DNA from 2 places in the Kosakonia sp. MUSA4 genome. Region 1 is predicted to be linked to the other one. Evidence: predicted binding sites of a transcription regulator. Region 1 holds the regulator's gene; the other holds the start of a gene.
The links. The regulator LexA, encoded in region 1, represses DNA repair genes until DNA is damaged. The targets are predictions, from matches to a motif close to TNCTGTATGTACATACAGNA.

Region 1 (5,014 bases):
GTTACGCAGCTTGCTCAGCCCGCGCACCATCTGCAGCAGGCTCTCTTTCTCTTTGGTTGCGCCGCGCAGCTCTTTCGCATAGGTACCGACCTCCATCACATGTTCATAACCGATATAAATCGGCACCAGCGTGATGGGGCGTGTACCGCCGCGCAGCATCGCCTGAATGGTCATCGACAGCGTACCGGTTTTCGGGTCCAGCAAACGCCCGGTACGTGAACGACCGCCCTCGACGAAATACTCGACCGAATAACCGCGGCTGAACAGTTCGCCCAGATATTCGCGGAACACGGTGGAGTAGAGTTTGTTGCCTTTAAAGGTACGGCGAATAAAGAAGGCGCCCAGGCGGCGGAAAATCGGCCCGGCGGGCCAGAAGTTCAGGTTGATGCCTGCGGCAATGTGCGGCGGCACCAGCCCCTGGTGATAGAGCACATACGAGAGCAGCAGATAGTCCATGTGGCTGCGGTGGCAGGGCACATAGACAATCTCGTGGCCGTCGTGCGCAAGCTGGCGCACGCGTTCGGCGTTGTGCACGTTGATCCCCTGATAGAGACGGTTCCAGGTAAAACCGAGGATACGGTCGGTCAGACGGATCATCTCGTACGAGAAGTTGGCGGCAATCTCTTCCATCAGCGCGATAGCGTTTTGCTGCGCTTTGTCGTGAGAGATTTTTTTGCTGCGCGCTTCGTCTTCGACCGCACGGGCAATCGCTTTAGAAGAGAGCAGTTTATTGAACAGATCCTGACGCGCCGGCAGACGCGGCCCAACGGCGGCCAGACGCTGTCGCGCGAAGTGCATACGCGCCACGCGCGCCAGTTTCTGCGCGATAATTTTATCGGTGCCGTGCTCGGTCGCCATGCGGCGCAGGGAGACGGGCGGCGAGAAGCGCACAAAGCTATCGCGGCCGAGCCAGGAGATAGCGAAGAATTTCTGGATGCCGTTCAGCATGCGCAGCGGCGGATTAATCTCGCCTTTCTCACGCCCTGGCGAGCGGCCAAACATTACCGATACCGGAACCATTTGCACATCCAGATCCGGATGGCTGCGGTGTAAATCCAGGTAGTCGTGGAACAGTTTGATGGACTCTTCTTTCGGCGTGTAATAGGTAAACACGCGCGGACCGCCATGAATGAACACGAAACGCGGCAGCAATACGCCGTCGATTTCCAGGGGTTCCAGGGGATCGGGCAGTTCGTGCGCCAGACACTGAGCGCGTAATGTCATCAAATCTGCCTTAGAGTTATAAGGCAGCACGTACATAATAGGACGTGAAGTATCGAGACCCAGTTCCTGTGCAGGTTCTGCAGGTATCGATTTACTCTTTACCAGTACACTTAATGGTAAATTCAGTAATTTGTAGTAAATTCGTGGCCAACCGGACATAAAAGATGAAAAGCCTCTGGTTAATAATAGTGCCATTGCGCCGCAAGAATATCAGAAAGCGCACGTAATTTCTGTTGTACCTCAGTACGCTGATGTAGACATTGACGTTTATTACATAAAAAGGTTCTTTTCATGGCCAATAATACCACCGGAATTACCCGAATCATTAAAGCAGCAGGTTACTCATGGAAGGGCGTTCGCGCTGCATGGATCAATGAAGCCGCTTTCCGCCAGGAGCTGGTAGCCGTTGTTTTCGCTATCATTATTGCTTGCTGGCTGGACATTGACACGGTCACTCGGGTGCTGCTGATTAGCTCGGTGTCGCTAGTAATGATTGTTGAAATCCTAAATAGTGCAATTGAAGCTGTCGTAGACCGAATTGGTTCTGAATTTCACGAACTTTCCGGTCGGGCGAAGGATATGGGATCGGCGGCAGTGCTGATGTCGATCCTGCTGGCGCTGTTTACCTGGATCTCGCTTCTCTGGTCGCATTTTCGATAACGCTTCCAGAAATCGATAACACCCTGGTTTTTTGCTTAAATTTGGTTCCAAAATCGCCTTTGACTGTATATACTCACAGCATAACTGTATATACACCCAGGGGGCGGGATGAAAGCATTAACGGCCAGGCAGCAAGAGGTGTTCGATCTCATCCGCGATCGGATCACTCAAACCGGTATGCCACCAACGCGTGCGGAAATCGCACAGCAATTGGGGTTCCGTTCCCCAAATGCGGCTGAAGAACACCTGAAAGCGCTTGCACGTAAAGGGGTTATCGAAATCGTCTCCGGCGCATCGCGTGGTCTGCGTCTGCTGCTGGAAGAAGAAGAGGATATCGGTTTACCGCTGATTGGTCGCGTTGCTGCGGGTGAACCGCTGCTGGCGCAACAGCATATCGAGGGTCACTACCAGGTCGATCCCGATCTCTTCAAACCTCATGCGGATTTCCTGCTGCGCGTTAGCGGTATGTCGATGAAAGACATCGGTATTATGGACGGCGACCTGCTCGCAGTGCATAAAACGCAGGACGTGCGTAACGGCCAGGTGGTCGTCGCACGTATTGATGATGAAGTTACCGTGAAACGTCTGAAAAAACAGGGTAACACCGTCGAATTGCTGCCGGAAAACAGCGAGTTTTCCCCGATCGTCGTCGATCTGCGCGATCAAAACTTCACCATTGAAGGGCTGGCGGTTGGCGTCATCCGTAATGGTACCTGGCTCTAACGCCTGTTCTTTTCGCAGCGACACAAAACACCGTGGCGCTGCGTAATACGATTTTCCCCGTTGATTCGACATTGCCATGCCGTTGCTGAACGCATCTGACAGAGCACTGTGGCGGCTTGCGCTGCCCATGATCTTCTCCAATATCACTGTTCCGTTACTGGGGCTGGTGGATACCGCCGTGGTCGGGCACCTGGATAGTCCTGTTTACCTCGGCGGCGTGGCGATCGGCGCAACGGCAACCAGCTTTTTGTTTATGCTGCTGCTGTTTTTGCGGATGAGCACCACCGGTCTTACGGCACAGGCGTTTGGTGCGAAAAACGCACCTGCGCTGGCGCGCGCGCTGGTACAGCCGCTGCTATTGGCGCTGTCGGCAGGTGTGTTAATTATGCTGCTGCGTACGCCGCTCATCGATCTGGCGCTGCACATTACCGGCGGGAGCGAAGCCGTGCTGGAGCAGGCGCGGCGCTTTCTCGATATTCGCTGGCTGAGTGCGCCAGCGTCGTTGGGAAATCTGGTGTTGCTCGGCTGGTTACTGGGTGTGCAGTATGCCCGTGCGCCGGTGATCCTGCTGGTAGTGGGGAATCTCCTCAACATTGTGCTCGACCTGTGGCTGGTGATGGGCCTGCACATGAATGTGCAGGGCGCTGCGCTCGCCACCGTTGTGGCTGAGTATGCGACTTTCGCCATCGGCCTGCTGATGGTGCACCGCGTGTTGGTAATGCGCGGTATCACCCTGCCAGCGCTGAAAAATGCCTGGCGCGGCGGTATGCGGCGCTTATTAGCGCTTAACCGCGATATCATGCTGCGCTCACTGCTTTTGCAGCTCTGCTTTGGCTCAATCACCGTGCTGGGCGCCCGTCTTGGCGGTGAGACGGTTGCCGCTAACGCGGTGCTGATGATGTTTCTCACCTTTACCGCGTACGCGCTGGATGGTTTTGCCTATGCGGTCGAAGCGCACTCCGGGCAGGCCTATGGCGCGCGCGATGGCAGCCAGTTGATGGACGTCTGGCGAGCGGCATGCCGCCAGGCCGGGCTGGTGGCGCTGTTCTTTGCGGCGATTTATGCGCTGGCAGGTGATGACATTATTGCCTTGCTGACTTCGCTTCCTGCCCTGCAGACGCTCGCCGGGCATTACCTGTTCTGGCAGGTGATTCTGCCGCTGGTGGGCGTGTGGTGCTACTTGCTGGATGGCATGTTTGTCGGTGCCACGCGCGCAGCGGAGATGCGTAACAGTATGGCGATTGCCGCCGCCGGGTTCGCTGTTACGCTGCTGACGGTTCCGGTGCTGGGCAATCACGGTTTATGGCTGTCGCTGACCGTCTTTCTCGCCCTGCGCGGGCTTACGCTTGCCTGGCTGTGGCGTCGCCACTGGCGTAACGGCAGCTGGTTTTCCGATGTGAATCCTTCCTGATATTGCCAGTTTTTTTGCCTGTTTCCTCGCCTCGCTTATGCTGTTTTTAACCATCGTGACGGTTAAAGATTCCGAATAAAAATCGATTGCCGGAATCCTTAACTACAATAATCAGTACGTTCAGCAGAACGATTATCTATTTAACCGAACGATAAGGAGTCAACGATGAATAAAGACGAAGTCGGCGGTAACTGGAAACAGTTCAAAGGCACTGTTAAAGAAAAATGGGGCAAACTGACCGATGATGATATGACCATCATCGAAGGTAAACGTGACCAGCTGGTGGGTAAAATCCAGGAACGTTACGGTTATGCCAAAGATCAGGCGGAGAAAGAAGTTACAGATTGGGAAACGCGTAATGACTACCGCTGGTAGCCTGCACATCCCCTCAATGTGCTAACCCTCTACAGGCTACCCTGCCCGAAGGTACAAGGACGTACCACCCCTCCAGCTGTTTTAGCTACCGTCTTGCTCGAACAAAGATTAACGTGGCTTTTTCTTCACCTGAACGGTGTGGTCATGGTGGCAATGGTCGTGATGACGGCAGGACTCCACTTCGACACAGTCTGCACATAAACCGTGAGCTTCAATCACATTATGCCGCAGGGCAAAACCCATCTTTGCCGCCAGCGCATGCATAATATCTTCCACGCCTTCCGCCTGCTCTTCCTTTACTGAACCGCAGCGATCGCAGATAAACATCGCGGACGTGTGCGTCGGCTGGTCAAAAAGGTGGCATAACACGTAGCTGTTTGTTGATTCGACTTTATGTACGAACCCTTGTTCTAGCAGGAAATCAAGAGCGCGGTACACCGTCGGCGGCTTGGCCTGCGGTTCGCTTTCACGCAGCAGATCGAGCAGATCGTACGCGCTGATGGCGCTTTGTTGCAGGCTGAGTAATCTCAACACTTCAAGACGCTGGGGAGTCAGGCGCACGTTGCGCTGCACGCACAGCTTTTCAGCCTGCGCTAACATCTCTTGCGAAGTGGTCTTATC
Region 2 (5,014 bases), 1.5 Mb from region 1:
CTCGTCTCGCGGCTGACGCTCACGCTGGATCGCGAGCGATTATTTACAGCAGATGTGGCGCATGAGCTACGCACGCCGCTGGCCGGGCTGCGGCTGCATCTGGAGTTGATGGCAAAAACCAACGGCATCAACGTCGAGCCGTTGGTACAGCGGCTCGAACAGATGACGGAAAACATCGCGCAGTTGTTGCTGCTTGCCCGCGTCGGGCAGTCTTTTTCGGCTGGCAGTTACCAGCAGGTACGGCTGATGGCCGACGTGGTGGTGCCCATTCGCAGCGAGCTGGAAACCATGCTCGCCGGGCGCAAGCAAACGCTGGCGGTGCCGGAAATTGACGCCGATATTGCCGTCTCCGGCGATGCCACGCTGTTAAGGCTGCTGGTGAGAAATCTGGTGGAGAACGCGTACCGCTACAGCCCGGAAGGTTCGGTCATTACGATACGCATCGAACCGGCTGCTACGCCAGTGCTGGCCGTGGAGGATGAAGGTCCGGGCATTGATGAGAGCCGCAGCGGAGAACTGAGCAAAGCGTTTGTGCGCATGGACAGCCGTTACGGCGGAACCGGGCTGGGGTTAAGCATTGTGTCGCGTATTGCACAGCTTCATGACGCACAGTTCTTTTTGCACAACCGCCTGACGCAATCCGGGGTGCGGGCGTGGATTAAATTTCTTCCGGCCGCCCGCTATTTGCCATCAGTAGCTCAGCACCCACAGATGAGCGAAACCGATCACTAATGCCAGTGCGAAGGCGACGGCTAAAAATTCACGAACCTTAAACTGCTGCATGACACTGCCCTCCAGAATAGTGGGGGCAGTGTGTCAGGAGTAGGTTAAGCAAACATTAAGATGCGACAATAAACAGTTCACGTAGCTGGTGCAGTTGATCGCGCACCTGCGCCGCCTCTTCGAACTCCAGATTCTGCGCATGCTGCATCATCAGCCCTTCCAGCTCGTGGATTTTCTGTTGCAGCGCTTTCGGCGTCAGCGCCAGTTCTGCCGCTTCCACCTGCGCCGGGGTGCGGGTTTTGCCACGCCCTTTCGCACGCGTTTTCGCCAGCCCTTCGCCCATGGCCAGAATATCCACCACCTTCTTGTTAAGGCCCTGTGGCGTTATACCGTGCTCGACGTTATAGGCGTGCTGTTTTTCGCGGCGGCGTTCGGTTTCACCGATCGCTTTCGCCATCGACGGCGTGATCTTATCGCCGTACAGAATCGCTTTCCCGTTGATGTTACGCGCCGCGCGGCCAATGGTCTGAATCAGTGAACGCTCCGAACGCAGGAAGCCCTCTTTGTCCGCATCCAGAATCGCCACCAGCGACACTTCCGGCATATCCAGCCCTTCGCGCAGCAGGTTGATGCCCACCAGCACATCAAACTCGCCGAGACGCAGGTCGCGGATAATTTCCATACGTTCAACCGTATCAATATCAGAGTGCAGATAACGCACCCGCTCACCGTGCTCTTCCAGGTATTCGGTGAGATCTTCCGCCATACGCTTGGTCAACGTCGTCACCAGCACGCGCTCGTTAATGGCCGCGCGGATGCGGATTTCCGACAACAGATCGTCAACCTGCGTAGCAACCGGACGCACTTCGATGATGGGATCCAGCAAACCTGTCGGACGTACCACCTGGTCAATCACTTCATCGCCGGATTTCTCCAGCTCGTAATTGCCCGGCGTTGCCGAAACATAGATAGACTGCGGCGCCAGCGCTTCAAACTCTTCAAATTTCAGCGGACGGTTATCCAGCGCCGACGGCAAACGGAAACCGTACTCCACCAGCGTCTCTTTACGCGCGCGGTCGCCACGGAACATGCCGCCGATTTGCGGGATGGTGACGTGGGATTCGTCGATCACCAGTAAACCGTCGGACGGCAGGTAATCGAACAGCGTTGGCGGCGGCTCGCCAGGACCGCGCCCGGAGAGATAGCGCGAGTAGTTTTCAATGCCGGAGCAGTAGCCCAGCTCGTTCATCATCTCCAGATCGAACTGCGTGCGCTGGCTGAGACGCTGCTCTTCCAGCAGCTTATTGTTCGCCAGCAGCGTTTTGCGCCGTTCCACCAGCTCATCTTTGATCTCTTCCATCGCCTGCACGATACGCTCGCGCGGCGTCACGTAGTGCGTTTTCGGGTAGATGGTGAAGCGCTGAACGGTCGATTCCACATGCCCGGTGAGCGGGTCAAACAGCGACAGGCGCTCTACTTCTTCGTCGAACAACTCCACGCGCAGCGCCAGGTCATCCGATTCCGCCGGGAAGATATCAATCACTTCCCCACGCACGCGAAACGTCCCGCGCTGGAAAGCCTGATCGTTGCGGGTGTACTGAAGTTCTGCCAGGCGACGCAGAATCGAACGCTGGTCGATAATCATGCCGTTGGTCAGATGCAGCATCATCTTCAGGTAGAGATCCGGATCGCCCAGACCATAGATGGCTGAAACGGACGCCACGACCACCACATCACGGCGTTCCAGCAGCGCCTTCGTTGCAGACAGACGCATCTGCTCGATATGCTCGTTCACCGAGGCATCTTTTTCGATAAAGGTGTCCGAACTGGGCACATAGGCTTCCGGCTGGTAGTAGTCATAGTAGGAGACGAAATACTCCACCGCGTTTTCCGGGAAGAACTCCTTCATTTCGCCATACAGCTGCGCCGCCAGCGTTTTGTTCGGCGCCAGCACCATTGTCGGGCGTTGCAGATCGGCAATGACATTGGCGATGGTAAAGGTCTTACCCGAGCCGGTAACCCCCAGCAGCGTCTGGTGCGCGAGGCCGTCTTCCAGACCTTCCTTAAGCCGACGAATCGCCTCAGGCTGGTCGCCGGAGGGGCGAAAAGCAGAATTCAGTTTGAACGGTTTACTCATGAACGGCTACCTGGTGAAGGAATGAGCGGGCAGGTAACATATTTTACTCACCCTGTTCACTTTTGCCAATAAATAATACTGGATGAAAAAACAGTGGCAGGTTAGCTGATCTGGTCTACCCGCGATAAGGAAATGCGTTTCCGCGTTAAATTTTCTCCCCGACAAGATAAAACACCAGACCCGCAGGGTTATCCCCAGGAACCTTCACTTTTTAACAATTGTCAAGCCGCACCTTGAAAGTTTTGTGGCAACCGGTGACACTTTTCTTACAACCATTGATTTTATATAACCAATTGATAAGCAATAATTAATTTAAAAAGCCGGGTTTCGCACCAATTCAGACGCAAGCCGCGTCCTCTCTCGCTTGCCGAACGTTTTCTAACTCTAATGCACAAGGTTATCCACAGGAATAGTGGATAACTGCCGCCAGCCCGTATACCTCGCCAGCCGACAAATTCCCAACAAGACCCAATCGCTGTTCATTAAAAAATTTTTATCACTTCTTTTTGCTCATTATCAACTAAACAAAGACGTCATCCTCATGAGATACCCATCACAAATTGTCGCTTTGCTGCACCACAATCCAACACTGGTAGCACTGGCAAAGTGCAGGATATTTACCTGCGTTCTCTCTTTCCCGCGTGCTAAACGGCAGTTTTATCATCCGCATCCGAAAAAAAAGCCTTTTTTCGCTTCTGGCAAGCCTTTTGCAATACAGAAGGGTCACCAGAGCCGTAAGAAGGAGCGGACAATGTTGAGCCTACGCGCAGTAAACCAGTACTACGGTAATCAGCATACTTTATGGAATGTTGATCTTGATTTAACCCCAGGCGTCTGTAATTCGATTATTGGCATGCCAGGAATGGGGAAAACGACACTGATAAATTGTATTTCCGGTTATTTGCCCATTGAGAGCGGCAGCATGATTTGGCAGGAAGCCGGCGCACCGCCGCGCGATCTGCTGAGTATTCAGGCGGAGCATCGCAGCGCAATGGGAATTGGCTATGTGCCGCAGGACCGGCGTATCTTTTCGCAATTGACCGTCGAGGAGAACCTGCACATTGCCATGCGTGCTGTCGGCGAGCCGGGAAGCGTACTGGGTCGCGATATTTACGACCTGTTCCCGGAGCTGTATACGTTGCGCCCGATACGTGGCGCAGAACTGTCAGAGGATAACCAGCAGCAACTGGCGATGGCGCGGGCGCTGGTCACCCGCCCGCGGCTGCTCCTGCTTGATGAACCGACGCGCGGGCTGGGCCAGGCGTTTATCCATAAACTGGGCAACTTGATCGTGCGGTTGAATCAGGAATTCGGCATGACCATTTTACTGGCCGAGCAGCATCTCTCATTCATCCGCCGGGTAGCTGACCGTTTTTGTCTGCTGCACCGGGGGCGCAACGTCGCGCAGGGAGATGTCAGACAACTGGATGATCAGATGCTGTCACACTGGATGACACGGGAGTCAGTACGCTGAGATCGAGAAAATGGCCTGTTTTTTCTTTTTCGGGCGCGTGGGCAAACCAGGGGATTTCACCCATCAGTGGAGCCTGCATCACGCGCCGCAGCGTCGCCATATACTCCCGGTGACGCGCGCCCGGTGCCACCACATCGTTAGCAATCCAGCCCGCGAGCCGTAATCCTGCCTGGCGTACCGCCTGCGCTGTCAGCATGGCGTGGTTGATGCAGCCCAATTTCACGCCCACCACCAGAATCACCGGCAACTGCTCCTGGATAACCCAGTCCGCATAGGTGAACGTTTCTGAAAGCGGCGTAAACCAGCCACCCGCCCCTTCCACCAGCAGCCATTCTGCTTGCGCCTCCAGCGTGCGTAACCCGGCAGACATCACGGCGGCGTCAATCGGCTCGCCCAGATCGGCGCTGACAATGTGCGGCGAGGTCGGTTCCGCAAAGGTGTAAGGGTTCACGGTTTTATAATCCAGCGGCAAACTGCTGTGCTGCTGCAACGCCAGCGCGTCGCTATTACGCAGCCCCTGCGCCGTCATTTCGCTACCGGATGCAACCGGTTTATACCCTGCGCTGCGCAAACCGCGTAGATTTGCCGCCTGTAGCAGCGCGCAACTGGCGACGGTTTTCCCCACTTCGGTATCCGTGCCGGTGACAAAATAGCGTTCAATCACGCGTGATAACTCCCCA

Region 2: uvrB (excinuclease ABC subunit UvrB) is a predicted target of LexA. The motif match lies at 2,937-2,956, and genes of this name have one in related genera.

The regions. Positions count from the first base shown of each region.
Region 1 covers NZ_CP025697.1:39,027-44,040, forward strand. The annotation lists gene plsB (glycerol-3-phosphate 1-O-acyltransferase PlsB) at 1-1,383, opposite strand, end outside; gene C0557_RS00175 (diacylglycerol kinase) at 1,516-1,884, shown strand; gene lexA (transcriptional repressor LexA) at 1,993-2,607, shown strand; gene dinF (MATE family efflux transporter DinF) at 2,684-4,018, shown strand; gene C0557_RS00190 (CsbD family protein) at 4,184-4,393, shown strand; gene zur (zinc uptake transcriptional repressor Zur) at 4,502-5,014, opposite strand, start outside.
Region 2 covers NZ_CP025697.1:1,512,013-1,517,026, reverse strand. The annotation lists gene pmrB (two-component system sensor histidine kinase PmrB) at 1-732, shown strand, start outside; gene uvrB (excinuclease ABC subunit UvrB) at 839-2,860, opposite strand; gene C0557_RS07250 (ABC transporter ATP-binding protein) at 3,612-4,334, shown strand; gene bioD (dethiobiotin synthase) at 4,276-4,998, opposite strand; gene bioC (malonyl-ACP O-methyltransferase BioC) at 4,991-5,014, opposite strand, start outside.